4 regions of the Streptomyces antibioticus genome follow, and region 2 is predicted to be linked to each of the others. Evidence: riboswitches for the same ligand, from Rfam matches in the RefSeq annotation. Region 2 holds a riboswitch; each other region holds the start of a gene.

Region 1 (7,041 bases), 5.6 Mb from region 2:
GCCGGGCGGCGGCAGTCCGGAGAGCGCCGCCGCCGGCCGGGGCCGGGCTACTGCTCGGCGGGCTTCGGGGCCGCCTGTTGGACGACCTCGAAGGACCACAGGGTGGAGGCCGAGGCCGCCGGCTGTGGGCGTTCGCCGTCTGACGCGCCGCCGCCGCGGTGGGCCGCCTTCATCGGGCCCTCCAACCACGCCTGGAACGACTCCTCGTCGCGCCAGCGTGTGTAGACGAGGTAGGTGTCCGTGCCCTCGACCGGGCGGAGCAGCTCGAACCACTCGAAGCCGTCCGAGTTCTCGACGGCGTGGGCGCGTGCGGCGAACCGCTTCTCCAGGGTCTCCCGCTGTTCCGCCGGGACGGTCAGTACGTTGATCTTGACTACGCTCATGGACCCATCCTGCACGCACCCCACATCGGCGCGACGCACCGGGCCACCTTCGGACGTGTTCGTGGGACCATCGCAGTTTGCGCAGCATCACCAAGAGGGGCGGACATGGCCAACTGGAAGGTCATCGGCGGAATCGTGGCGGGAGTCCTCGTCATCGGCGGTATCGGGTCGGCCCTGGACGACAAGGAGAGCGGCAAGGGCGGCGACGCCGTCGGTTCGGCGACTCCCAGTGCTTCGCGTACCGCCACGTCCCCGGCCAGCGCCGGTCCTGACGGCAAGGGCGATGTCGAGAAGCACGCCGTTCCGCGGTTCGTCGGTATGGGGCTCCAGTCCGCCCAGGACGCCGCTCAGGAGGTCGGCTTCTACAGTCTGACCTCGCACGACGCCCTCGGCCGCGGCCGGATGCAGGCGTTCGACCGGAACTGGAAGGTCTGCTCGCAGAGCGTCGCCGCCGGCCGGACCGTGGCGACGGACACCGAACTCGACTTCGGCGCGGTCAAGCTGGACGAGACCTGCCCCGCCAAGGACCGGACCGCTCCCGCGAAGGCCGACGGGACGATGCCCGACTTCAAGGGCAAGTCCGTGAAGGTCGCCCGCGCGGCGCTCGACTCCGGCACCTCGATCACCGTGGAGGACGCGTCCGCCGACGACCGGTTCGTGTTCCTGGAGTCGAACTGGCAGGTCTGCACCCAGAGCCCGAAGGCCGGTGCCGAACTGAACGGGCAGCCCGTGGAGTTCACGGCCGTGAAGTTCGGCGAGTCCTGCCCCTGACCGGCCGGAGGCGAGGCGCGTCGCACGCCTGCCCCCGGCCGGCCCCGTCAATCGGCCGTGAGGATCAGGAACCGTTCAGTTCCGCGCGGACCGTGCGGGCCGCCGTGACCAGGTTCTCCAGGGACGTGCGGGTTTCCGGCCAGGCGCGGGTCTTGAGGCCGCAGTCGGGGTTGACCCAGAGACGTTCGGCGGGGATGGCCCGCAACCCCGTGCGCAGCAGATCTGCCGCCTCCTCCGCGCTCGGCACCCGCGGGGAGTGGATGTCGTAGACACCCGGGCCCGCCTCGCGCGGATAGCCGTGGGCGGCGAGTTCGCGGGCGACCTGCATATGGGAGCGGGCCGCTTCGAGGCTGATGACGTCCGCGTCGAGGTCGTCGATGGCCTGGACGATGTCGCCGAACTCGGCGTAGCACATGTGGGTGTGGATCTGGGTGTCCGGGCGCACCCCGGCCGTGGTGAGACGGAACGCCTCGGTGGCCCAGGCCAGGTACGCCGTGTGGTCGGCCGCCCGCAGGGGCAGCGTCTCGCGCAGGGCGGGCTCGTCGACCTGGATGACCGAAGTCCCGGCCGTCTCGAGGTCGTTGACCTCGTCGCGCAGCGCGAGGGCGACCTGCCGGGCGGTATCGCCGAGGGGCTGGTCGTCGCGGACGAAGGACCAGGCGAGCATGGTGACCGGCCCGGTGAGCATGCCCTTGACGGGGCGTGAGGCGAGGGACTGGGCGTAGGCCGTCCAGCGCACGGTCATCGGCTCGGGGCGGGAAATGTCCCCGGCGAGGATCGGCGGACGGACGTAACGGGTGCCGTAGGACTGGACCCAGCCGTGCTGCGTGGCCAGATAGCCGGTGAGCTGTTCGGCGAAGTACTGGACCATGTCGTTGCGTTCGGGCTCGCCGTGCACGAGGACGTCGAGACCGGCCTTCTCCTGGAAGGCCAGCACCTCCTGGATCTCCGTCCTGATGCGCTCCTCGTAGGCCCCCGTGTCGATGCGTCCGGCGCGCAGATCGGCGCGTGCGGTGCGCAGTTCGGCGGTCTGCGGGAAGGAGCCGATGGTGGTGGTCGGCAGCAACGGCAGGCCCAGGTGGGCGCGTTGGGCCGTGGCGCGTTCGGGGTAGGGCTGGGCGCGGCGGGTGTCCGCGTCGGTGACGGCCTCGGCGCGGGCCCGGACCGCCGGGTCACGGGTGATCGGGGAGTTTGCGCGGGAGGCCAAGTCGACCTTGTTGGCGGCGAGTTGGGCCGCGATGGCGCCGGTGCCGCGGGTGAGGCCCTTGGCGAGGGTGACGACCTCCGCGGTCTTCTGACGGGCGAAGGCCAGCCAGCGCAGGATCTGCGGGTCGATGTCCCGCTCGGCGGCGGCGTCGAGCGGCACATGGAGCAGGGAGCAGGACGCGGCCACGTCGACCCGGTCGGCCAGACCGAGCAACGTACCCAGCGTGGTGAGCGACGCGGAGAGGTCGTTGACCCAGATGTTGCGGCCGTTCACCACACCGGCGACCAGCCGCTTCCCGGGCAGCCCGCCGACGGCGGCCAGTGCGTCCAGGTTGGCGGCCGCCCGCTCGGTGAAGTCCAGCGCCAGCCCCTCCACCGGGGCCTTGGCCAGCACGGGCAGGGCCTCGCCGAGCCGGTCGAAGTAGGAGGCCACGAGCAGTTTCGGACGGTCGGTGAGGGCGCCGAGGTCGCGGTAGGCGCGGGCCGCGGCGTTGAGTTCGGCCGGGGTGCGGTCCTGCACCAGGGCCGGTTCGTCGAGCTGCACCCAACCGGCCCCGGCGGCACGCAGATCGGCGAGGACCTCGGCGTACACGGGCAGCAGCCGGTCCAGGAGGGTCAGCGGGTCGAAGTCCGCCGGCACACCGGGTGCGGGCTTCGACAGCAGCAGATAGGTGACGGGACCGACGAGAACCGGCCTGGCCGTGAGCCCGAGGGCATGGGCCTCCTCCAACTCGGCGACCTGCTTGGCGGAGTCGGCCGTGAAGACCGTGTCCGGGCCCAACTCGGGCACCAGATAGTGGTAGTTGGTGTCGAACCACTTGGTCATCTCCAGCGGCGCCACGTCCTGGGTGCCGCGGGCCATCGCGAAGTAGCCGCCCAGCGCGTCCGCTTCGACGGCGGCGCGGTGCCGTTCGGGGATCGCGCCCACCATCACGGTCGTGTCGAGGACGTGGTCGTAGTACGAGAAGTCCCCCGTCGGGACCTCGTCGACGCCGGCGGCGGCGAGCTGCCGCCAGTTGCTCCGGCGGAGTCCGGCGGCGGTCTCCCGGAGGAAGTCGGCGGTGACGCGGCCCTTCCAGTGGCCCTCGATCGCCTTCTTCAGTTCCCGGCTCTGCCCCTGACGGGGGTAGCCGTACACGGTGGCCCGTGCTGCCGCGGCTGCGGGCTTGGTGGTCACGGAGATCTCCTTCGCGAGACTGATCCCTGAGATCCCGGCGACGGGACGAGAGCGCGAAGGGGTGACAGACCGTACGGCAGCGGCCCACGGCCGTCCGTACGATGTGTGCGCCGACCCGCCCTCGAGGTCACCGGGATGTCCGCGCGTGAGTGCTTCACGCACGGGCAGTTGGCAGGTCTTCGGACTCGTGGGCGCGTCCTCCGGCCGTCGGAGGTCACCTACTGGCCGTCGCTTCCCAGACCCTGTTCGTCGGGCCCAGTGCGTATGACGGCGGTCGTTCCCACTCACCGCTGCGGGGCAGTCCCGGATTCCCACCGGGTTCCCTCTTACGACGCTCCCGCCTGGCGGACGGGGCGAACCAGCTACGCGGGCCACCCTACGCGGTGCCGTCGTCCGCGTGAAACCCCCGGCCGCCGCGTGCCCCCGACCGGACGAAACCGACCCACCCGCCCCGGGCGTCCCTCCCGACGACAGGAAGATCACGACGACACGAGGACGGACACCATGGACCGGAACGACCCGATCCCGGCGGCCCAGGCGGCCCCGATGGCACGCCACGGCCGCCGCGCGGCACTCACCCTCGGCGCCGGAGCGGCCCTCGCCACCGCCCTGCCGGGTTCCGCACAAGCCTCCACGACCGACACGACCGACACGACCGCCGCGCACGCCTCGACGACCGCCGGAACACGCCTCGGCCGGCGCTTCCACGCCCTCGAACGCCGGTACGCGGCCCGCCTCGGCGTCTACGCCCACGACACGGCCACCGGACGGACGCTGGCGTACCGCGCGAACGAGCGGTTCCCGCTGTGCTCGGTGTTCAAGACCCTCGCCGCGGCAGCCGTGTTAAGGGATCTCGACCGCGACGGGGAGTACCTCGCCCGCCGGATCCGCTACACCGAGGAGTACGTCACCGCCTCCGGGTACGCGCCGATCACGGGCACCGACGAGAACGTGGCCGCCGGGATGACCGTCGCCGAACTGTGCGCCGCCACCGTCTCGCACAGCGACAACGGCGCGGGCAATCTGCTCCTGCGCGAGCTGGGCGGACCGACCGCGATCACCCGGTTCGCCCGCTCGCTCGGCGACCCGACGACCCGGCTCGACCGGTGGGAGCCCGAGCTGAACACGGCGGAACCGTGGCGCCGGACCGACATCACCAGCCCCCGCGCCATCGGCAGGACCTACGCACGGCTCCTGCTCGGCGGGGTCCTGCCGCGCGCGGACCGTGAGCTGCTGACGGGCTGGCTGGTCGCCAACACCACCAACACCGCCCGCTTCAGGGCCGGTCTGCCCGCCGACTGGACGCTCGCGGACAAGACCGGGGGAGGCGCGGCGTACGGCGTCGCCAACGACGTGGGGGTCGTATGGCCCCCCGGTCGGCCGCCGATCGTGCTGTCCGTGCTGTCGACCAAGTACGCCCCCGAGGGTCCCACGGACAATCAACTCGTTGCCCGGGCCGCCGCACTGGTGGCGGACGCGCTGACCTGAGAGCAGGCCGGCCGTCAGGACCGGGTGATCGTCACCTTCAGGTGCTTCATCAGCGGCTGGTCGCTCTGCTCGCTGTAGTCGCTGATCGCGCACAGCACGTTCATCTCCGGCATGTAACCGGCCGCGCAGCCCCGCGGGATGTCGTACGGGATGGCCAGGTAGCCGTCGAGGCGGCGTTCGCTGCCGTCCTTGGCGGTGCTGACGATGTCGACCGGGTCGAACTCGGCGATGGCGCGGTCCCGCATGTCGTCCTTGTTCATGAAGACGAGCGTGCGGAGGTTCTTGACGCCCCGATAGCGGTCGTTGTCGGAGTAGATCGTGGTGTTCCACTGGTCGTGGGAGCGCATCGTGCCCAGGGCGAGGGTGCCGGGTTCGGGGACGACGTCGGGCAGCGGGGCCGCGGAGAACTCGGCGAGGCCCGACGGCGTGCGGAAGACCAGTTCGCGCGCCGGCTGCTTGATACGGAAGCCGAGCGGCAGCCGCACCCGGCGGTTGCAGTCCTCGAAGCCGTCCAGGACCTGGGCCATGGTGTCGCGGATACGGTCGTAGTCCTCGACGTACCAGTCCCAGGGCGTGCCGCTGTCCGGGAGGGCGGCGCGGGCCATGCCGGCGATGATGGCGGGCTCGGAGAGCAGATGCTTGGAGGCGGGGCGCTTCATGCCCACCGACAGATGGACCATGCTCATCGAGTCCTCGACCGAGGTGGCCTGGATGCCGCCGCGTTGGTGGTCCTTCTCGGTCCGGCCCAGACACGGCAGGATGACCGCCTGCCGGCCGTGGACCAGATGGCTGCGGTTCAGCGTGGTGCTGACCTGCGCGGTCAACTCGCAGGAGCGCAGCGCCTCATAGGTGTACGGGGTGTCGGGCGCGGCGAGCGCGAAGTTGCCGCCCATGCCGACGAACACCTTCACGTCGCCGCGGTGCATCGCCTGGATGGTGTTGACGGTGTCGAGGCCGTGCTTGCGCGGCGGGTCGATCCCGCACACCTCGGCCAGCCGGTCCAGGAACTCCGTACCGGGCCGGTGGTCGATGCCGCAGGTGCGGTTGCCCTGGACGTTGCTGTGCCCGCGCACCGGGGAGGGTCCCGCGCCCTCGCGGCCCAGATTGCCGCGCAGCAGAAGGAGGTTGACGATCTCGCGTACGGTGTCGACGCCGTGCTCGTGCTGGCTGACGCCCAGGCACCAGCTGATGATGCTGCGGTCGGCCTCCCGGTACACCTGCGCCGCGTGCAGGATGTCCGCCCGGCTGACGCCGGACTGCCGTTCGATCTCCTCCCAGGAGGTGTCCTCGCACACCGTCCGGTAGGCGTCGAAGTACGCCGTGTGCCGCTCGATGAACTCCTGGTCCAGCGCCTTCGGATCGGTCTTCGCCTGTTCGAGGACTGCCTTGGCCATGCCGCGCAGCAGGGCCATGTCGCCGCCGATGCGCGGCTGGATGTTGAACGTGCTCGTCCTCGTCGTCTTGAACAGGGCCATGTCCAGGAAGTCGTGCGGCACGATCGTGCGGGTGGCGGCCGCCTCCACCAGGGGGTTGATGTGCACGATCTGGGCGCCCCGGTGGTACGCCTCGGCGAGCGCGGTGAGCATCCTGGGCGCGTTCGAGGCCGCGTTGACGCCCATGATGAACAACGCGTCCGTGCTCTCCCAGTCCTTGAGGTCGACGGTGCCCTTTCCGGTGCCCAGGGACGCGTCGAGAGCGCGGCCGCTCGCCTCGTGGCACATGTTGGAGCAGTCCGGCAGGTTGTTCGTGCCGAGTTCGCGGACCATCAACTGGTAGAGGAAGGTGGCCTCGTTGCCGAGGCGGCCCGAGGTGTAGAAGGACGCCTGGTTCGGGTCGTCGAGCGAGCGCAGGGTGCGGCCGACCAGTTCGAACGCGTCGTGCCAGGTGGTCGGGACGTAGTGGTCCGACTCCGGGTCGTAGACCATCGGTTCGGTCAGCCGGCCCTGGTCCTCCAGGGCGAAGTCGCTCCAGCCGGACAGCTCCGTGACGGAGTGCTCGGCGAAGAACGTCCGGTCG
Region 2 (7,041 bases):
GGGCCCGACCTTGTGCGGGGACACGGCGAGCCCCCGCGCGGCGAACGCGGCCATCAGCCCGGTGGCGACGGTCGTCTTGCCGCTGCCGGAGGACGGCGCGGCGACGACCAGCCGGGGCACGGAGGACGAGGAGGACGGAGAAGACGGGGCGGTCAGCACGGCGTCACCACTCGATGCCTCGCTGGCCCTTCTGCCCGGCGTCCATCGGGTGCTTGACCTTGGACATGTCGGTGACGAGGTCGGCGAGGTCGACGATCTGCCCGGGGGCGTTCCGCCCGGTGATCACCACGTGCTGGGTGCCGGGCCGGTCCCGCAGCACGGACACCACCTCGTCCGGGTCCACCCACCCCCAGTGCATCGGGTACGCGAACTCGTCGAGCACGTACAGCTTGTACGTCTCGGCCGCCAGGTCGCGCTTGACCTGCTCCCAGCCCTCGCGGGCCTTCTCCTCGTTGTCCATCTGGCCGTCGCGCTGCACCCACGACCAGCCCTCGCCCATCTTGTGCCAGTCGACGGTGCCGCCCTCGCCGCTGGCGCCCAGCACCCGCAGCGCGTTCTCCTCGCCGACCTTCCACTTCGCCGACTTGACGAACTGGAACACCCCGATCGGCCAGCCCTGGTTCCAGGCCCGCAGCGCGAGCCCGAACGCGGCGGTCGACTTGCCCTTGCCGATCCCCGTGTGCACCAACACCAGTGCACGGTTACGGCGCTGACGGGTCGTCAGCCCGTCGTCCGGCACGACACTCGGCTGTCCCTGCGGCACTACGCGGCCCTCCTCGAAGTCGAAGCAGACGGAGCCACGGAGGCTCCCTGTACGTTCCGGACCAGCCCGGCGATCGACTCCGCCCGCAGCTCGTCCAGTGTCACCGCCGTCCCGCCCAGCTCACCCGCGAGCCGCCCCGCGAGCCCGAGCCGCACCGGCCCCGACTCGCAGTCCACGACGACGGAGGCGACGCCCTCGGCGGCGAACAGCCGGGCCGCCCGCCCGGCGAGCGCGACCGGATCGGGACCGCCGGTCGCCCGCCCGTCGGTCACGACCACCAGCAGCGCCCGGCGCGCCGGATCCCGGAGCCGCTCCACCCGCAGCACGTCGTGCGCCCGCAGCAGCCCGGCGGCCAGCGGGGTGCGCCCCCCGGTGGGCAGCGACTCCAGCCGTACGGCGGCGGCGTCCACCGAGGACGTGGGCGGCAGCGCCACCTCGGCCGCCGACCCCCGGAAGGTCACCAGGCCCACCTTGTCCCGCCGTTGGTAGGCGTCCAGCAGCAGCGAGAGGACGGCGCCCTTCACGGCGCTCATCCGCTGCCGGGCCGCCATCGACCCGGAGGCGTCCACGGCGAACAGCACGAGGTTGCCCTCGCGCCCCTCCCGGGTCGCCTGCCGCAGATCGTCCCGGCGCACCACCAGGCCCCGCCCGGACCGCCCCCGCGCCCGCTGGTGCGGCGCGGCCGCCAGCACGGTCGCCGCCAGATGCAGCTTGGTCAGGGCACCCCGCGGCCGGCGCGCGCCGGTGGTGCGCCCGTGCTCGGTCCGCGCCCGCGAGCGCCGCCCGGCGGCACCCTCACCGATCCCGGGCACGCTGAGCACCTTCGTACGGAACGGTTCGGCGGCCCGTACGGCGGACCGCTCGCCAGAGCCCGCACCGGCACCGGGGGAGTCCTCGGGCTGCCCGCCCGCACCGGCCTCGGGCGGCGCCCCGGCGTCGGCCCCGGCCGCGTCGTCGGGCCCCCCGGCGTCCGGGGCCGGACCCCCGCCCCCGCCACCGTCGTCGGGCCCACCGGGATCCGTGTCGGGATCCGTGTCCGGGTCGGGCTCGGGATCCTCGTCGTCGCCCGCGAACTCCTCCAGCGTCCGGTCCAGCCGGTCCTCGTCGAGCCCCGGCGCGTCGAACGGATTGCGCCGGCGCCGGTGCGGCAGCGCGAGCAGCGCCGCCTGCCGCACGTCCTCGGCGAGCACGTCCGTGCGCCCGGCCCAGGCGGCCAGCGCGGTCGCCGTACGGGCCATCACGATGTCGGCGCGCATGCCGTCCACCTCGAAGGCGGCACAGGTCGCCGCGATCTGCCGCAGCGCCCCGTCGCCCAGCCGCACCGACGGCAGCAGCTCCCGCGCGGCCGTGATCCGCTCCCGTACGGCGGCCTCCTCGTCCGCCCACCGGGCCGAGAAACCGGCCGGATAGTCGTCGTAGGCCAGCCGGCGCCGCACGACCTCCACCCGCTGGTCGGGTTCGCGCGAGGCGGCCACCTCCACCGTCAGCCCGAACCGGTCGAGCAACTGCGGCCGCAGCTCGCCCTCTTCGGGGTTCATGGTCCCGACGAGCAGGAACCGGGCGGCGTGCCGTACGGAGACGCCCTCGCGCTCCACGTACGAGGCACCCATCGCCGCCGCGTCCAGCAGCAGGTCGACCAGATGGTCGTGGAGCAGGTTGACCTCGTCGACGTAGAGGATCCCGCGGTGCGCGTCGGCCAGCAGGCCCGGCTCGAACGCCTTCACGCCCTCGGCCAGCGCCCGTTCGATGTCCAGGGCGCCGACCAGCCGGTCCTCCGAGGCGCCCACCGGCAGCTCCACCATCCGCGCCGGACGGGTCTCGGACACCCCCGTCTCGTGCGGCCCGTCCGGGCAGCCGGGGTCGGGGGCGGCGGGGTCGCAGGAGAAGCGGCAGCCGGAGACCACGTCGAGGGCGGGCATCAGCGCCGAGAGCGCCCGCACGGCGGTGCTCTTCGCGGTGCCCTTCTCCCCGCGCACCAGCACCCCGCCGACCGCCGGTGACACGGCGTTCAGCAGCAGCGCGAGCCGCAGATCGTCCTGGCCGACGACGGCCGTGAATGGGAAGGGGGTGGTCACTGGTTCTCCTCCAGGTCGCCGGCCGGCTCCGGACGCGGGACGGGCGGACGGGACGGGCGGACGGGACGGCACGGTGTTCCCGTGGGACGGCACGGTGTTCACGCGGGCGCCCCCGGTGGCACGAAGGGAAGTCCCGGCGGCGCGCCCGACTCGACGAGCCGCCACAACGCGTCCGTGTCCGCGTGCTGTTCGATCAGATCGCCGAGCCGGTCGAGCTGTTCCTCGCGCAGCGCGGCGAAGGAGGTGTCGGCGGCCGGCACGAACCGGCGGCCCGCGGCGGCGGCCACCTCGCGCAGAAAGGCCCGCCGGAAGCCGTCCGACTCCAGCGAACCGTGCCAGTGCGTGCCCCACACCGAGCCCGCCCGGCACCCGTCGAGGAAGGGCTCCCCGCCGGTCACGGTGGCGACCCCGTGATGGATCTCGTACCCCTCGACCCGCTCGCCGAGGGCCTCGCCGACCGGCCGGGTGAGGGTCTTCTCCGGGGCGAACCGCACCCGGACCGGCAGCAGTCCGAGCCCGTCGACCCGCCCGCGGCGGCTCTCGACGTCGTCCTCGATGTGCTCGCCGAGGATCTGGAAGCCGCCGCAGATCCCGAGCACGGGCCGCCCCTCGGCCGCCCGCCGGGCGAGGGCGTCGGCGAGCCCGCGCTCGCGCAGCCACTCCAGCGCCCGCACGGTCCCCCGGGTGCCGGGGACGACGACGAGATCGGCGTCGGCCAGCTCCTCGGGCCGGTCCACGAACCGCACGACGACACCGGGCTCGGCGGCCAGCGCGTCCACGTCCGTGAAGTTGGACATCAGCGGGATCGCGCACACGGCGACCCGCAGCACGTCCTCGCCGACCGGCGGCGCGACGGTGGACTCGCGCACGGTGCCGCGCAGCGACACCCGCAGACCGTCCTCCTCGTCGATCCCGAGCCCGTGCCGGAAGGGCAGCACCCCGTAGGTGCGGCGCCCGGTGAGCCCGTGCAGCATGTCGAGCCCCGGCTCCAGCAGGCTGACGTCCCCGCGGAACTTGTTGACGAGGAACCCGGCCACCAGCTCCTGGTCCTCCGGCGACAGCAGCGCGACGGTGCCGAAGAAGGAGGCGAAGACGCCGCCGCGGTCGATGTCGCCGACCACCAGCACCGGCAGCCGGGCGCTGCGCGCGATGCCCATGTTCACGATGTCGGTGCGCCGCAGGTTGATCTCGGCGGGGCTGCCCGCCCCCTCGCAGATCACCGCGTCGTAGGTGCTGCGCAGCTCGGCCAGACAGTCGACGACCGTCCCGAGGAGCCGCTGCTGACGGCCCCCGTGGTAGCCGCGCGCGCTCATCTCGCCGACCGGCTTGCCGAGCAGCACGACCTGACTGCTGCGCTCCCCGCCGGGCTTGAGCAGCACCGGGTTCATCAGCGCGCTCGGCTCGATCCGGCACGCCTGCGCCTGCATGGCCTGGGCCCGCCCGATCTCGGCGCCCTCCTTCGTCACGAAGGAGTTCAGGGACATGTTCTGCGCCTTGAAGGGCGCGACCTTCACCCCCTGCCGCACCAGCCACCGGCAGATCCCGGCCGTGACGACGCTCTTGCCCGCGTCGGACGTGGTCCCGGCGACGAGCAGCCCCCCGCCCGTCATGACGCCCGCCCCCGCACCCGCGCGGCGGCGGCCCGCCCGGCGACGGTGACGCCGAGCGCGAGCAGCGCGACCCGGCGGGACAGCCGTACCGCCCGCTCGATGTCCTTGACCTCCACGGAACGCCCCTTCTGGTTCAGCACCGGCCGGTGTTCGACCCGGCCCCCGTACGACAGCGTCCCGCCGAGCCGCACCCCGAGCGCCCCCGCGAAGGACGCCTCCACGGGCCCGGCGTTGGGACTGGGATGCCGGTGGGCGTCGTCGCGCCAGGCCCGCACGGCCCCCCGCGGATCGTCCCCCGCGAGGACGGCGAGGACGGCGGTGAGCCGCGCCCCCGGCCAGCCGGCGAGGTCGTCCAGGCGCGCGGACGTCCACCCGAAGCGCAGATGGCGCGGTGAGCGGTGCCCGACCATGGCGTCCAGCGTGTTGACGGCCCGGAACCCGAGCAGCCCGGGCACCCCGGCGGCCGCCCCCCACACCAGGGCCCCGGTGACGGCGTCGGAGGTGTTCTCGGCGACGGACTCGACCACGGCGCGGACGATCCCGTCGGCGTCCAGGGCCTGCGGGTCGCGCCCGCACAGATGCGGCAGCCGGGCCCGCGCCGCGTCGACGTCCCCGGTCTCCAGGGCGTGGCCGACGGCCCGCGCCTCGCGCGCGAGGGAGGTGCCGCCGACGACGGCCCAGGTGGCGGCGGCGGTGAGGGCGACGGACCCGGCGGGGGAGGAGCGGACGGCGCGCGAGGCGGCGGCCCCGAGCGCTACGGCGCCCCCGGCGCACACCAGGGTGTGCAGGGCGCCCCAGCCCCGGTGGTCGCGCCACAGCACGCGCTCGACGGCACCGGCGGCCCGCCCGAATCCGGCGACCGGATGGCCCCGGCGGGGATCGCCGAGCAGCAGGTCGCCGAGGAGGCCGAGAGCGGCGCCGTACGCGTGGACGCGGTCGGCACGCACCGGCTCAGCCGGCCGTGCGGCCGGGCAGGGGCCTGGTGCGGTACCTCAACGACCGAGCGCGCATGGCGATATGTCCTCACTCAGGGTGTCCGCGCCCTGGTTCGACGAGACCGGCGGTGAGAGTTCCTGGCTCCCGGGGGTTACTACCCCGGTGACAGTGGCGGGACCGCGCCGGATTCGCACCGGCTTCCTCTTCTGCCGCCGTAGCTGGCCCCGGCAGTCCACCACGGGCCCCGAAGGGCCGTCAACTTGCCGTTGACCTGCGGGGGGAGAGTGTGCAGAACCCCACACCGCCCGTACGCGGACCGGGCCGCACACGAAGGCGCGCCCGGTCCGGGACCCCGGGAAGGGGCCGGACCGGGCGCACCCGGGGACGGTCGTCGTGGCCTCAGGCCACGATCAGCGAGATCCCGTAGGCCACCGCGGCCGTGCACGCCGCGAAGCAGGCGTACGCGCCGGTCAGGGCGAGGGTGGCGGAGCCGCCCTGCGCGGTGGCCCGTTCGCGGTGGGAGAGGGCCATGATGCCGAGGGTGAAGAGGCCCACGAGGGCCACGGTGACCACGAGGCTGACGCCGAAGACGGAGCCCAGGGCTGCCCAGTCGATCTTCATAGGGATGCTGTTCCTTCGCGTTCCTGCGTATCCGGGCGGATGGCGCTCAGGCCGTGGGGGCGGGCGAGGCCGCCGGCTCGGCCGCCGGGGAGGCGATCGTGGCGGTCAGGGTCTCGGAGACCGGCTCGGGCACCGTCTCGGTCATCGCGGCGGTGGGCGGCGGAGTCACCGCGGCGATGGCGGTGGTGACGACACCGGCCGGCTCGTCCGGATGGTCGTTGACGTTGGTGTGGTCGACGTGCTCGCGGCGGGAGATCTTCCAGATGGCGGCGCTGGAGGCGACCAGGAAGACCGCGACCACCGCCGTGCCCCAGGCGCCGAAGCCGGTGACGTACTCGGCGAGCGCGCCCACCAGGGCGGCGGCCGGGAGCGTGAGGCCCCAGGCGACGAACATCCGGGTCGCGGTGGACCAGCGGACCACCCCGCCCTTGCGGCCGAGGCCCGCGCCCATCACGGAACCGGAGACCGAGTGCGTGGTGGAGAGGGAGAAGCCCAGGTGGGAGGAGGCCAGGATGACCGTCGCGGCGCTGGTCTGGGCGGCGAAGCCCTGCTGCGGCTGGAGGTCGGTGAGGCCCTTGCCCATGGTGCGGATGATGCGCCAGCCGCCGAGGTAGGTGCCGAGCGCGATGGCCAGACCGGCGGTGAGGATGACCCACAGCGGCGGGTCGGAGTCGGGGGCGACGGCACCGCCGGCCACCAGGGCCAGGGTGATGATGCCCATCGTCTTCTGGGCGTCGTTGGTGCCGTGGGCCAGGGAGACCAGGCCCGCGGAGGCGATCTGGCCGGCGCGGTAGCCCTTCTCGGCGGCCTTGCCGTCGGCCTTCCTGCCCAGGCGGTAGGAGAGCCGGGTGGCGAGCATCGCCGCGACGCCCGCGACCAGCGGGGCCGCGATCGCCGGGATCAGGACCTTGGTGACCAGGACGTCACCGTGGACCGCGCCCATGTCGGCGGAGGCGATGGTGGCGCCGATCAGACCGCCCATGAGGGCGTGGGAGGAGCTGGAGGGCAGGCCCACCAGCCAGGTCAGCAGGTTCCA
Region 3 (7,041 bases), 600 kb from region 2:
ACCTGGACCTGGCCGGAGGGCGACCGGCGGATCACCGGCCGCGCCGCGCTCCGCGCCCACTTCGACTCCCGCCCCGCCGACCGGCACACCCGCAGCCTGATGTCGTCCGTGCACGTCGAGGTGGTCTCCCCGGACACGGCGACGGCGACCTCGTACTTCACGACCTTCCGGGTCGAACACGACCGTACGGCCGCCGTCGGCGCCGGACCCCGCAACGACCCCCGCCGCAGCGAACCCCCCGCCCCGCCCGCCACCGAGCCCGACATCCGCATCGGCCACTACGAGGACACCCTCCGCCGCACCCCCGACGGCACCTGGCTCCTCGCGGCCCGCACGCTGTTCCTCCCAAGCGGCGGACCGGCGCCACTCCTCTAAAGACCGGCCACCGACCGCACCAACTCCCCCGCCGCACCCAGGAGTTCGATCTCCTCCCGGCTCATCGTCGGATTCACCGCCCGCCGCCGCAGCGCCTCCGTCAGGCCGTCCTCCGTCAGGCCGCCCTCCGTCAGCCCCTCCCCCGTGAGCGCGGACGGGTCCGCGAGCAGCGCCGCCAGCATCTCGCCCGCCGGTGCAGCGACCGGCTCGGCGGAGACGGCGACCTGGGCGAGGATCACCGCCGAGGTGCCCCAGTCCAGCGCCGGGTCGCCCTCCGCCGCGTTGGCCCAGTCGATGACCCGGGGTCCGTCCACCGAGAGGATGACGTTCTCGGGGTGGAGGTCGAGATGCAGGACGTGCGCGTCGGGCGAGGTCAGCCCCGGCACGGCGTGCAGCTCACGCAGCAACCGGGCGAGGAGCGCGCCCGCCTCCACCGGGTCCAGCGCACCGGCCGCGAACGCCTCCACCATCGTCGGCCCGTCCACCCGCTCCATCACCAGATCGGTGAGCGCACCGGGCGACGGCCGTACCGCAGGCGCCGGATAGCCGTGCGCGCGGACGTGCGCCATCAGCGCCCCCTCCGCCGCCGCGTCCCCGTACCCCGCCCGGTCGCGGCGCAGCACCCACGCCTCGTCGATCTCGTACACGTCGGCCGTGCGGCCCGAACCGAGCAGTCTGCCCGGGACGCCCGGCCCCCTCCCCGTCGCACTCATGCGCCGAAACCTACGCCCGAGCCGCCCGGCCGCACAGCCGCCCCTCAGCCTCCCGGCTACCTGCGGGTAGAGTGACCGCGTCGTATCACGCTCGTACGGGGGGAAGCCGGTGCAATTCCGGCGCTGACCCGCAACCGTGAAGCCACCCCGTGGCCAGCCGGACCGCCGCGTACGGGATCGTGACCGGCTCATGCGCGTCGGCGAGCCCGCCGTCGCGCGGCACCGTCGAGGAATGCGGAGCCGAGCCGCCGGGGTGTCCCGTGCTGCCTGGCTCCCCCACCGGGAGAGGCACCCGCCGATCATGAAGTACCGTCACCGCGCAGCGGCCCTGGCCGCCACCGCCGTCGTGCTCGCGGGCGCCGGCCCGGCCGCCGCCGCAAGCTCGTCACCGGCCCCGTCGCCCACCCCGTCGGTGGCCATACCCGACGGCCTCTACGGCACCACCGACCCGACCTACGACGGCGTGTGGCGCCAGTCGCTCGCCCTGCTCGCCCAGGAGTCGGTGGGCGTGACCCCGGCCGACAAGGCGGTGGCCTGGCTGGCGGGACAGCAGTGCGCGAACGGCGCGTTCGCCGCGTTCCGCGCCGACGCCGGCAAGCCCTGCGACGCCAAGCTGATGGTGGACACCAACAGCACGGCCGCCGCGACCCAGGCACTGGCCGCGCTCGGCAACCACGACGCCGAGGTCCGCAAGGCCGTGACCTGGCTGAAGTCCGTCCAGAACGCCGACGGCGGCTGGGGCTACACCCCCGGCGGCGCCAGCGACGCGAACTCCACCTCGGTCGTCGCCGGTGCCCTCGCCCAGGGCGGCGAGACCGTGCCGAACCTCCGCAAGGGCGGCAAGTCCCCCTACGACGCCCTGCACACGCTCGCCCTGCCGTGCGACGGGAAGGACGCGGGCGCGTTCGCCTACCAGCCCGGCAAGAAGGGCGAGTTGGCGGCCAACGCGGACGCGACCGCGGCGGCCGTGCTCGGCCTGCTCGGCGAGCCGCTGACCGGCAGCCGCCAGGACGACTCCGCCTCCCCCGCCGCCTGCACGGCCTTCGACGCCTCCAAGGAGCCCGAGAAGGGCGCCGCGAACGGAGCCGGCTGGCTCGCCGAGGCCATGGCGAAGGACGGCCACCTCACGTCCGCGCTGCCCGGCGCCGAGGACCAGCCCGACTACGGCAACACCGCCGACGCGATCGTCGCCCTGTCCTCCACCGGCCTGAACGACCAGGCCGAGGCGCCCCTGCGCTGGCTGGAGGGCAACTTCGCGCAGTGGGCGAAGGACAGCGGCCCGGCCGCCTACGCCCAGCTCGTCTTCGTCGCGAACGCGGCCCGGGGCGCCGACGCCCGGGACTTCGGCGGACAGGACCTGGTCAAGCTGCTGAACGCGACCGGGCCGGCGCCCAAGGCCGTGGAGAAGAAGGACCAGAGCACGGCGTCCGCCGAGAAGAAGGACGACGACAAGGGTCTGAGCCCCGCGTACACCATCGGCGGCGGTCTCCTCGTCGGCGCGGCCATCGGCTTCGTCCTCATGGTCCGCGGCCGGAAGCGGCGGCAGTCGTGACGCCCGGGCGATCCCTCCACCCCTGTCGCCGCCGCGCCGCCGCGCGCGTCCTGCTCCTGGCGCTGGCGCTGCTGCTCCTGGTCCCCGCCCAGGCGCAGGCGGCCGGTTACCGGTACTGGTCCTTCTGGGACCGGTCCGGCGACCGCTGGGTCTACGCCACCCAGGGGCCGTCCACCGCGCGCCCCTCCGACGGCGACGTCCAGGGTTTCCGGTTCGCGGTCAGCGCGGACTCCTCCGACGCGGACCAGCCGCGCGGCGCAGCGTCGTTCGACGCGATCTGCGCGCGGACGCCCGCGAAGGACGGGACGAAGCGGGTCGCCCTGGTCATCGACTTCGGTACGGCGGCGGACGCCCCGTCCGGCGAAACCCCGCCCGCGGCCCGTTCGGCCTGCGCCCGGGTCTCCCCCGACGCGACCACGGCCGAGGCCCTCGCCTCGGTCGCCAAGCCCCTGCGCTACGACACCTCCGCCATGCTCTGCGCGATCGCGGGCTACCCCCGGACGGGCTGCGGGGAGCAGGTGTCCTCCGACGGCACGCCCACCGCCAAGGGCGAACAGCGGGACGACGACGGCTCCGGCCCGTCCGTGGGCCTGATCGCGGGCGGCGCGGTCGTGGCCGTACTGGCGGGCGCGGCGGTCTGGCAGGCACGGCGGCGGAGGAATGGCTGACGACGGCCGCCCCGGCGGCGGGGCGGTGCGCCAGGAGCCGGTGCGAGCGCAGGGCACCCCCCTGCACCCCGCCGCCTGGTGGCTGTGGGCGCTGGCGCTCGGCACCGCCGCCACCCGCACCACCAACCCGCTCCTCCTCGCCCTGCTCCTGGCCACCTCCGCGTACGTCGTCACGACCTGCCGCCCGCCCACGCCCTGGGCGCGCTCCTACTCGGCGTTCCTGAAGCTGGCCCTCGCCGTCCTCGTCATCCGGCTGGTGTTCGTCGTCGCGCTGGGCTCCCCGGTCCCCGGCACGCATGTGATCGTGACGCTGCCCGAGGTCCCGTTGCCGGAGTGGGCGCAGGGCATCCGGCTGGGCGGCGCGGTGACCGCCGAGGGGGTCCTGTTCTCCCTCTACGACGGTCTGCGCCTCGCCACGCTGCTGGTCTGCGTGGGCTCCGCGAACGCCCTCGCGAGCCCGTCCCGCCTGCTCAAGGCGCTGCCCGGCGCGCTGTACGAGACGGGCGTGGCCGTGGTCGTGGCGCTCACCTTCGCGCCGAACCTGATCGCCGACGTCCAGCGGCTGCGGGCCGCGCGCCGGCTGCGGGGCCGTCCGGACCGCGGGGTGCGCGGCCTCCTCCAGGTCGGCCTGCCGGTCCTGGAGGGCGCGCTGGAGCGTTCCGTCGCCCTCGCCGCCGCGATGGACGCGCGCGGGTACGGCCGTACCGCCGACGTCCCCGCCCCCGTCCGCCGTACGACGACCGCGCTCACCCTGGGCGGTCTGCTCGGCATCTGCGCGGGCACGTACGGGCTGCTCACCGCGGCCGGGGCGGACTACGGCCTGCCGCTCCTCCTGGCCGGTGTGACGGCGGCGCTGGCCGGGCTGCGGCTGGGCGGCCGCCGCTCCCCCCGCACGCGTTACCGTCCGGACCGCTGGACGCCCCGCGCGTGTCTGGTCGCCGGGTCCGGTGTCGCGGTGGCCGCGCTGCTGACCGTCGCGTCCGGCACCGATCCGGAGGCCCTGCACCCGGGTGTCGTCCCGCTGACGGCGCCCACGCTGCCCGTGTGGCCCGCGGCGGCCGTACTCCTCGGGCTGCTGCCCGCGTTCCTCGCCCCCGCGCCTCCCAAGGAGCCGTCGTGATCCGCTTCGAGAACGTCTCCGTGACGTACGACGGCGCCTCCGAGCCGACCGTGCGCGGCGTCGACCTCACCATCCCCGAGGGCGAACTCGTCCTGCTCGCGGGCCCGTCGGGGGTCGGCAAGTCGACCCTGCTGGGCACGGTGTCCGGGCTCGTGCCGCACTTCACGGGCGGCACCCTGCGCGGCCGGGTGACGGTCGCCGGGCGGGACACCCGCACCCACAAGCCGCGTGAACTGTCCGACGTCGTGGGCACGGTGGGGCAGGACCCGCTGTCCCACTTCGTGACCGACACGGTCGAGGAGGAGCTGGCCTACGGCATGGAGTCGCTGGGCCTTGCCCCCGAGGTGATGCGCCGCCGCGTCGAGGAGACCCTCGACCTGCTCGGCCTCGCCGCCCTGCGCGACCGCCCCATCGCCACGCTCTCCGGCGGCCAGCAGCAGCGCGTGGCGATCGGCTCGGTGCTCACCCCGCACCCCCGGGTCCTCGTCCTCGACGAACCGACGTCCGCCTTGGACCCGGCGGCCGCGGAAGAGGTCCTCGCCGTCCTCCTCCGCCTGGTCCACGACCTCGGTACGACAGTCCTGCTCGCGGAACACCGCCTGGAACGCGTCCTCCAGTACGCCGACCAGGTGGCCCTCCTCCCGTCCCCCGGCACACCCCCGCTCCTGGGCACCCCGGCGGACATGATGTCCGTCTCCCCGGTCTACCCCCCGGTGGTGGCCCTGGGCCGCCTGGCCCACTGGACCCCGCTCCCCCTCACAGTCCGCGACGCCCGCCGCCGCGCCACGGATCTCCGGGAACGCCTGGCTGTCCTGACCCCGACCGGCGGGAAGCCCCAGGCAGCCCCTACGACGGCCGGCACCTGGACCACTCCCACGGCTCCGGCGACCGGCACGGGCCCCACGGCTCCGGCGACCGGCACGGGCCCGGCAAGCACCGCCAGCCGAGCAACCACCGCAGGCCCGGCCACCGCCACCGCCACCGCCTCGGCGACGGCCGCCCGCCCGACCAACGCCACAGACCCGGCAACCGGCGAGGACCCAGCGAGTACCGCGAGCCCGGCCATCGCCGCAGATCCGATGACCGCCGACGGTCCAGCCACCGCCGCTGCCCACCCGACCGGCACCACCCCGGTATCCGCCGACGCCCCAGCCACCCCCGCAGACCCGGCGACCCCGCCGACCCCGGTGAGCGAGCACACCCGAGCCACCGGCGTCCCGACCACCACCGCCGACGCGACCAACGCCCCCGGCCCGGCCACCGGCGTCGGCCCGGCAAGCGGCGGCACCCCTGCCGCCGTCACCGCCACTGCCGCCGTCACCGCCCCTGCCGCCGACCCCTCCTCCGGCGGCGAAGCCGTCGAGCCGACGCCGTCCGCCATCGTGTCTCCGTCCCCTGCGCCCGCGACCCGCCCCGTCGCCGCCCCCCGGTGGCGCCTCTTCGGGAAGCTCACCGGTCGCGGCCGGGACGGCAGCCGGGCCAAGACCCCCGGGCAGCCGCCGGCGCACGCCCCCACAGATCCCGCGACCCCCGCACCCCCCGCCGCCGAAGTCCACGCCCTCTCCGTCCGCCGAGGCCACGTCCAGGCGCTGCGCCGCATCGGGCTCACCCTCGTCGCCGGGGAGACCGTGGCGCTCATGGGGCGGAACGGGGCCGGGAAGTCCACCCTGCTCTCCACCCTGGTGGGGCTCGTCGAGCCGTCCGCCGGGACGGTCGAGGTCGGCGGGGTCACCCCGCACCGCACCTCGCCCCGGGACCTGGTCCGCCGGGTCGGTCTCGTCCCGCAGGAACCCCGTGACCTGCTGTACGCCGACACGGTCGCTGGTGAGTGCGCGGCCGCCGACCGGGACGCGCAGGCGGAACCCGGCACCTGCCGCGCCCTGGTCTCCGGTCTCCTCCCCGGCATCGCGGACGACGTCCACCCCCGCGACCTCTCCGAGGGCCAGCGCCTCACCCTCGCCCTGGCCGTCGTCCTGACCGCCCGCCCACCGCTGCTCCTCCTCGACGAGCCGACCCGCGGCCTGGACTACGCGGCGAAGGCCCGTCTGGTCGCCGTACTGCGGGAGCTGGCCGCGGCCGGACACGCGATCGTCCTGGCCACGCACGACGTGGAACTCGCCGCCGAGCTGGCCCACCGGGTCGTCCTGCTCGCCGAGGGCGAGGTGATCGCCGACGGCCCGACCGCGGAGGTGGTCGTGTCGTCCCCCTCCTTCGCGCCGCAGGTCACGAAGATCCTCGCCCCGCAGGAGTGGCTCACCGTCGCCCAGGTCCGGGAGGCCCTCGCATGAGCGCCGTACGGCTCGGCCCCCGCTCCCTGCTCTCCCTGGCCCTGGTCAGCGCGGTCGGGGTGATCGCGTTCACGTGGCCGTTCCTCGCCCCGCCCGCCTCCACCCTGAACGCCCACGCCCAGGACGCGCCCTGGCTCTTCGCGGGCCTGCTGGTGCTCCTCGTCGCGGTGGTCGCGGCGACGATCTCCGAGTCCGGTCTCGGCGCGAAGGCCGTCGCCATGCTGGGCGTGCTGGCCGCGACGGGCGCCGCCCTGCGGCCGATCGGCGCGGGTACGGCCGGCATCGAGCCCATGTTCTTCCTGATGGTGCTCAGCGGCCGGGTCCT
Region 4 (7,041 bases), 4.5 Mb from region 2:
GTAGGCGAAAGAGGCGCCCCGCAGGGCGACCAGCACGGGCTCGCTCACGTCGGCGGCCTTTCCAGGACGAGGGTGAGGGCGGCCAGCGCGGCGAGGAGCGCGACACTGGCCGCCGTGAAACGGACGGAGACCCGGGCCTCGGGCACGAGGACGCGCAGGGTGCCGTCGTAGCCGCGCCCGGCGAGACCGGCCTGGAGCCGCGCCGCCCGGTCGAAGGCTCGGACGAACGCCGTCGCGCCGAGCCCGGCCAGCGCCCGCCACTCCGCGGCCCGGCTGGTGTGCCCGAGCCGCGCCGCCTGCGCCTCCCGGATCCGCCGCATCGAGTCGAGCAGCAGGAAGCTCATCCGGTACGTCACCAGCGCCACGTCCACGACGGGTGCGGGCACCCCGGCCCTGACCAGGCGCGGCAGCAGGTCGGACATCGGTGTGGTGAACGCGAACAGCAGAACGCCGAGCGAGGCGGCCGAGGTGCGCAGCAGCAGTTCCCCGGCGCGTACGGCACCGCCGTCCGCCCAGCCCACGAGCCCGCCGGGGCCGCCCACTTGGACGAGCAGGGTGACCGCGCCGGTGACGCAGAACCCGAGCGGCACCCGGTAGGCCCGCCACAGCCGGCGGCCCGGCACCCCGGCCGGTCCCAGCAGCACCGCGAGAGCGGTCACCAGGACGAGCGCGGCGCCGGGCCAGGGCGGCAGACAGACGGCGAGAGCGGTCAGGCCGAGCCCGAGCACGGCCTTGTCCACGGGATGGCGGCGGCGCCAGCGACTGCTGTGCGCCGCCGCGTCGATCGGCAGCACCCGGTCAGGCCCGTTCGGCGGCGGGGCCGGCGGAGGTGCTCTCGGCCGATGGGGCCGATGCGGCCGAGCCGGTGTCCGGGGCGTCCTGGCGGGCCAGAGCCCGCTCCTCGCCCTGGCGCCGGCCCCGGTGCACGCCGAAGTAGTAGGCGAGGACCCCGGCGCCCAGCGCCGCCTGGACGGCGAACAGCGCCGACTCGATCTCGCCGGACGGCGGTTCGTAGAGCGGGGAGAACCATGGCTCGTAGTCCGGCTCGATCTCGGTGATCGCCGTCTCCGCCTCGGCGTCGGCGCCCGTGAACGGCTCCTCCTTGTGGTCGCCGAGCCCGAGGGCCAGCGGCAGGACGGCCAGCGCGGCCACGACGAGCAGCAGCAGGGCGTTGATCTTCGTGTTGCGGTTCATCGGGCCACCGCCTCGGTGCCGGCGTCGGCGGAGGCGCCGTTGTCGGCTCCGCCCCGGTTCCGGCCGCCGGTCACCAGCACACCGAGCCGGGTCAGTTCACCCTTGCTCGACTGCACCAGCAGCCGCATCACGAACACCGTGAGCAGACCCTCGCTGACCGCCAGCGGGATCTGGGTGACGGCGAAGATGGAGCCGAACTTGCCGAGCGCGCCCAGGAATCCGCTGCCCGGGTCGGGGAACGCCAGCGCCAACTGCACGCTGGTCACGCAGTAGGTGGACAGGTCGGCGGCGAACGCGCCGAAGAACACCGCGACCATCAGCGGCACGTCGAAGCGCCGCAGCAGTTTGTAGACGGCGTATCCGGCCCATGGTCCGACGATCGCCATGGAGAAGACGTTGGCGCCGAGCGTGGTGAGCCCGCCGTGGGCGAGCAGCAGCGCCTGGAACAGCAGGGTGATGGTGCCCAGGACGGCCATGATCGGCGGCCGGAACAGGATGGCGCCCAGGCCGGTGCCGGTGGGGTGGGAGCAACTCCCCGTCACGGACGGCAGTTTCAGGGCGGAGAGGACGAAGGTGAAGGCCCCGGAGGCGCCGAGCAGCAGGGTGCTCTCGGGGTTCTCCCTGACCTCACGGGTGAGTGAACGGACTCCGTGGACGACAAATGGTGCGGACGCGACGCCCCAGGCGACGGCGTGCGCCGGCGGGAGGAAACCCTCGGCTATGTGCATGGTTCAGCAGACCCTCTCCAGCACCTCGTGGATGGTTGACGCGCCCCGGCCGGTCTCCTGGCTGACGGGTACCACCGTCCGTGCTCCGCCTTCCCGGGTCCGAGGACCCAGTGGCTGCCCGTGAGGGCCGGAGCCGGACTTCCCGATCACAGTGGCGAGGGCCGCACCGGTTTCACACCGATTTCCCGTTCACCGAGGCGTGGTGACAGTAGTGCCCGTACGAGGCCCCTGACAAGCGACAACGGGGGGCGCGAAGGCGGCGTGGGACGGCTCACACACCGGCGCACACCCAGCGCACACGCGGAGCACGGCGGCGACACGCGGCGACACGTCCCTGGTCCTAGGTCCTACGGCTGATCAGCACCGGCACCCTTCTGCTGTTAGCGTGCACTTGCATACCATTCGCAATAACGTCGGAGGACGTTGGACATGGCGGTTTACACGCTCCCGGAGCTTCCGTACGACTACGCGGCGCTCGCCCCGGTCATCAGCCCCGAGATCATCGAGCTGCACCACGACAAGCACCACGCGGCGTACGTCAAGGGCGCGAACGACACCCTGGAGCAGCTCGCGGAGGCCCGGGACAAGGAGTCCTGGGGTTCGATCAACGGCCTGGAGAAGAACCTGGCGTTCCATCTCTCCGGGCACATCCTGCACAGCATCTACTGGCACAACATGACCGGCGACGGCGGCGGCGAGCCGCTGGAGGCGGACGGCGTGGGCGAGTTGGCGGACGCGATCGCCGAATCCTTCGGCTCCTTCGCGAACTTCAAGGCACAGCTCACCAAGGCGTCGGCCACCACCCAGGGTTCGGGCTGGGGCGTCCTCGCCTACGAGCCGCTCTCCGGCCACCTCATCGTCGAGCAGGTCTACGACCACCAGGGCAACGTCGGCCAGGGCTCCACCCCGATCCTGGTCTTCGACGCGTGGGAGCACGCCTTCTACCTCCAGTACAAGAACCAGAAGGTCGACTTCATCGACGCGATGTGGGCGGTCGTCAACTGGCAGGACGTGGCCCGGCGTTACACGGCCGCCAAGGAACGCGGCGACAGCCTCCTCCTGACCCCGTGACCGACACACCCCGAGGGGCGGCCCCGATCGGCACGGGGCCGCCCCGCCCTTGTCAACGCCCAGCGGCGAGGACGTTACGAGGCACTCGTCCGGCACCCCGGTGCCATGCGGACGCCCACAGCGGACAGCATCTGTCCTCGATCCCCGCTACCGTCCCGTCCATGACGAAGCCGACCCCCGCCGCCCCCGTGCTCGACGCCCGCGCACTCAACCGCGCGACCCTCGAACGGCAGTTGTTGCTGCGGCCCGCCGCGCTGGCGGCGACGGAGGCCGTCACCCATCTGCTCGGGCTCCAGGCGCAGAACGTCAGGCCGCCGTACTACGCGCTCGCGGCCCGTCTCGCCGGATTCCGTCCCGAGGACCTGTCCGCGCCGATGGCCGACCGCCAGGTGGTCCGGATCGTCACCATGCGCTCCACGATCCACACCCACACCGCCGACGACGCGCTCACCCTGCGGCCGCTGGTGCAGCCCGCCCGCGACCGCGAGCTGAACGCGTTCCGCAAGGGGCTGGCCGGAGTGGACCTGGACGAACTCGCGGGGCTCGCCCGGGACCTCGTGGAGGAGGAGCCGCGCACGATGGCGCAGTTGCGCGAGGCGCTGTCCGCGCGGTGGCCCGAGGCCGACCCGCAGTCGCTGGGGCTCGCGGCCCGCTGCCGGCTCCCGCTCGTCCAGGTCACCCCGCGCGGGCTGTGGGACCGCAGCGGACAGGTCGCGCTGACGACCGCCGAGCACTGGCTCGGCCGGCCCGCCGAACCCGCCCCGGCGCCGGACGACGTCGTGACGCGCTACCTCGCCGCCTTCGGACCGGCCTCCGTCAAGGACATGCAGACCTGGGCCGGGCTCACCCGGCTGCGCGACGCCTTCGAGCGGCTGCGGCCCCGCCTGGTCACCTTCCGCGACGAGCACGGCGTCGAGCTGTTCGACCTCCCGGACGCCCCCCGCCCGGACCCGGACACCCCGGCCCCGCCCCGGTTCCTGCCCGAGTTCGACAACCTGCTGCTCTCCCACGCCGACCGCACCCGCGTCGTCCCGTCCGACTACCGGGGCCGCACCTGGCGGGGCAACCAGGCGTACCGCACCCTGCTCGTCGACGGGTTCCTCGCGGGCGTGTGGCGGCTGGAGGAGGACGCGCTCGTCGTCGAACCGTTCGGGCGCCTCACCGCGGGGCAGCGGCGGGAGGTGGCCGGGGAGGCCGAGCGGATGCTGGCCGCGCTGCACCCGGGGGAGCCCCGTGACCTGCGGTTCGGGACGGTCGTGGAGCGGTGACGCGGGACGTGGATAGGGGGCGCTGCGGGCCGCTCGTGGAGGCTCGCAGCGCCCCCTGGCATTCACCTGAGGGGTGCTCAGGAGTTCATGGGGCGTACGCGGTGACCCGTCAGGAGTTCACCTGCGTGGCGACCAGGCCGGAGAAGGCGGTCAGCCGGGTGTAGACACCCGGGTGACCGGCCTGGGCACAGCCCTCGCCCCAAGAAGTGATCCCTGCCAGGACGCCCCCGATGAGCAGGGGACCGCCGCTGTCGCCCTGGCAGGTGTCTACGCCGCCGGAGGAGTATCCGGCGCACACCATGTCGGACGGCACGAAGTCCGAACCGTAGGAGCTCGCACAACCGGAGTCGGAGACGATCGGCACGGTCGCCGTCCGAAGCTGGTTGGAGGAGCTGCCGTTCTGTGAGGTCGTGCCCCAGCCCAGGACGCGGGCCGTCGTGCCGGCCGCGTACAGATCGGTCTGGGACGAGGTGACGTACGACGCCGTGGTGTACGGCATCGACGTCGACAGGGTCAGCACCGCCACGTCCTCGCCGTCGGTGGCGTCGGTGTAGTTCGGGTGGATCCAGATCTTGCTGACCCGGCTGACCGTGCCGTTCGTACCGTTGAGGTACGTGCGGCCGCCGACGACGCGCACACTGCTCGTGCTCTCTCCGACCATGCAGTGCGCGGCCGTGACGACCTTGGTCGGGGAGACGAGCGTCCCTCCGCAGAACTGGTTCTGCGAGGCGTCCGTGATCTGCATCATGAACGGGTACGCGGTCGTGGTGGTCGTCGTGCCGCCGACGATCGGCTGCGGCGCTGCGACAGCGGTGGGGGCGCTGAGCAGACAGGTCGCCGCCGCCGCGGCGGCCGCCGCGACGACTGCGGCGGCCTTCCTGGCACGGTTGAGCCCGTACATGAATCTCCTTGTGGGGGGAGCTGCCGGTGGGGGGTTCGCACGGGCGTGGGGGGTGTGTACGGGGGTCGCGGGACCGACCCCCGTCTGCCCGGGCGAGCGGCACATCACGAACGCTAGGGCCCGGCGCACCCACCTCCCAATGAGGGAACCCCCTAAGGGAGTTGGGGCAGGGAAAACCCTCGGTCGTACACAGGGGGCGCACAGGGTCCGACGGGTCCGTGTTCCGTGGATCCGCGAGGGCAGTTAACCCCGCGCCCCGCTCACTTGGCGTGGCGCCCCGCCGCCAGTCGGACAATATCCACCCGCGAGCGGATTCCCAGCTTCCGGTAGACCCGGGTCAGGGTCGCCTCGACGGTCTTCACGCTGATGAACAGGCGCGCGGCGATCTCCCGGTTGGTGGCGCCCTCCATGACCAGCGCGGCGACCTGACGCTCCATCGAGGCCAGCCCCTCCAGCGCGTCGGCGGCCTGCGCGGGCGGGGCGGCCGGGCGGGCCCCGTCCGTCTCCTCCAGGGCCGCCGCGTCCACCTGGCGCAGCCAGGGCAGCGCCCGGCACCGCCGGAACAGCCGCGCCGCCTCGTCGTACGACGTCGGACCGGGCTGCCGGGCGCGCAGCCGGGCGTGCGCGAACGCGGCGCGCGCCTCCTCCAGGCCGTAGCCCAGTTTGGCCAGCCGGTCCTGGACGGACGTCAGCCGGGCCAGCGCCGCCTCGTGGTCGCCGTGCGCCGCCCGCACCAGGGCCTCGGCGCGGTCCAGCACCGCGAGGACGCTCTCCCGGCCGAGCCGGAGGGCGTGTTCGCGGCTGACGTCGATGACGTCCTGCGCCTCGCCCGGTTCGCCCACCCGGACCAGCGCCTCGGCGAGGTCGCCCTGCCAGCGGCCGCGGGCCGGGTCGGTGATGCCCATGCCCTGCTCCAGCTCGCGCACCCGGCGCAGCGAGGCGACCGTGCCCGCGGCGTCCCCGGCCACCAGTTGGGCGTAGCCGAGCGCGGCCAGCGCCCGCGAGAGGTACATCTGGTCGCCGTCCTCCTCGGCGTGGTCGGCGGCCTCCCTGGCCAGCACCAGCGCCTTGCCCACGTCACCGCCGGACGCCTCGGCCAGCGAGGTGAGCATCGCGGACGCGCCCAGGCCGATGCCGGAGTCGCGGGCCAGCTTGAGGCTCTCGCGGGCCAGGTCGAGGGCGCGTCCGCAGTGCCCGGAGCGCAGTTCGGTGTCGGCCAGGAACCGCTGGAAGTGCACCTCGCTCTCGACCATCCCGCGCCGCCGCACCTCGCGCAGCAGCGCGGTGATGGTGGCGCGGGCGTCGGGGAGCTGGTCGCTCATCAGCAGCCAGCGGAACCGGGCCATGCCGGCGCCGTTGTGATGGCACGCCACATACGGGTCCTGGGGCTCCTTGAGGGCCCGCTTGATGGTGGTGGGGGCGAGCGGATGACCCATCAGGATCTCCGTCGAGCCCTGGAAGGAGAGCGCGAACAGCTCCGTACGGCGGTCACCGCCCCGGGCGGCCAGCTCCGCGGTGTGCGCGGCCTCCTGGCGGGCCTGCGCGAAGTCGCCCTCGACGATCAGTTTGCGCCAGGCCAGCCGGTAGTGGACCAGGGCGAGCAGCCGGGGGTCGTCGCCCGCGTCGGCGAGCGCCTGCGGGAAGACGGCGTCGACCTCGCCGAGCGACTGCCCGGCGGCCTCGATCACCACCTCCCAGGCCCGGATCCGGTCGGCGGGCACGGTCGCCCGGGTCAGCACCTCGCGCGCGATGTCCCGGGCGAGGTCCACCTCGCCGGCGGTGATGGCGTCCTCGGCGGCCTGGAGCCGGCGCTCGTCCGGGGCGACGGCGCCGTCCGGCGGGGTGTGCCGGGCGGCGAGCAGTCCGAGGGAGGCGGCGA

What was found. A riboswitch is a leader RNA that binds a small molecule or an ion and turns the genes downstream of it on or off. The one in region 2 is predicted to bind cobalamin.
Region 1: it holds a riboswitch for cobalamin, as region 2 does, so the genes downstream of both, metE (5-methyltetrahydropteroyltriglutamate--homocysteine S-methyltransferase) here and AFM16_RS09650 (cobalamin biosynthesis protein) in region 2, are expected to answer to the same signal.
Region 3: it holds a riboswitch for cobalamin, as region 2 does, so the genes downstream of both, AFM16_RS12260 (SCO2321 family membrane protein) here and AFM16_RS09650 (cobalamin biosynthesis protein) in region 2, are expected to answer to the same signal.
Region 4: it holds a riboswitch for cobalamin, as region 2 does, so the genes downstream of both, AFM16_RS30400 (energy-coupling factor ABC transporter permease) here and AFM16_RS09650 (cobalamin biosynthesis protein) in region 2, are expected to answer to the same signal.

What each region holds. Positions count from the first base shown of each region.
Region 1 is NZ_CM007717.1:7,742,657-7,749,697, forward strand. Features, by position in the region: gene AFM16_RS34975 (antibiotic biosynthesis monooxygenase family protein) at 48-383, opposite strand; gene AFM16_RS34980 (PASTA domain-containing protein) at 489-1,154, shown strand; gene metE (5-methyltetrahydropteroyltriglutamate--homocysteine S-methyltransferase) at 1,219-3,537, opposite strand; cobalamin riboswitch at 3,691-3,915, opposite strand; gene bla (class A beta-lactamase) at 4,042-5,025, shown strand; gene AFM16_RS34995 (FdhF/YdeP family oxidoreductase) at 5,040-7,041, opposite strand, start outside.
Region 2 is NZ_CM007717.1:2,161,266-2,168,306, reverse strand. Features, by position in the region: gene AFM16_RS09670 (cobyrinic acid a,c-diamide synthase CobB) at 1-159, opposite strand, end outside; gene cobO (cob(I)yrinic acid a,c-diamide adenosyltransferase) at 164-763, opposite strand; gene AFM16_RS09660 (putative cobaltochelatase) at 763-2,838, opposite strand; gene AFM16_RS09655 (cobyric acid synthase) at 2,937-4,448, opposite strand; gene AFM16_RS09650 (cobalamin biosynthesis protein) at 4,445-5,395, opposite strand; cobalamin riboswitch at 5,497-5,636, opposite strand; gene AFM16_RS09645 (hypothetical protein) at 5,784-6,005, opposite strand; gene AFM16_RS09640 (inorganic phosphate transporter) at 6,052-7,041, opposite strand, start outside.
Region 3 is NZ_CM007717.1:2,761,328-2,768,368, forward strand. Features, by position in the region: gene AFM16_RS12250 (nuclear transport factor 2 family protein) at 1-375, shown strand, start outside; gene AFM16_RS12255 (phosphotransferase) at 372-1,088, opposite strand; cobalamin riboswitch at 1,135-1,254, shown strand; gene AFM16_RS12260 (SCO2321 family membrane protein) at 1,390-2,640, shown strand; gene AFM16_RS12265 (SCO2322 family protein) at 2,637-3,308, shown strand; gene AFM16_RS12270 (energy-coupling factor transporter transmembrane component T) at 3,301-4,428, shown strand; gene AFM16_RS39970 (ABC transporter ATP-binding protein) at 4,425-6,716, shown strand; gene AFM16_RS12280 (ECF transporter S component) at 6,713-7,041, shown strand, end outside.
Region 4 is NZ_CM007717.1:6,704,520-6,711,560, forward strand. Features, by position in the region: gene AFM16_RS30385 (ATP-binding cassette domain-containing protein) at 1-48, opposite strand, end outside; gene cbiQ (cobalt ECF transporter T component CbiQ) at 45-794, opposite strand; gene AFM16_RS30395 (energy-coupling factor ABC transporter substrate-binding protein) at 799-1,194, opposite strand; gene AFM16_RS30400 (energy-coupling factor ABC transporter permease) at 1,191-1,922, opposite strand; cobalamin riboswitch at 1,953-2,134, opposite strand; gene AFM16_RS30405 (superoxide dismutase) at 2,352-2,993, shown strand; gene AFM16_RS30410 (winged helix DNA-binding domain-containing protein) at 3,155-4,261, shown strand; gene AFM16_RS30415 (S1 family peptidase) at 4,371-5,162, opposite strand; gene AFM16_RS30425 (ATP-binding protein) at 5,423-7,041, opposite strand, start outside.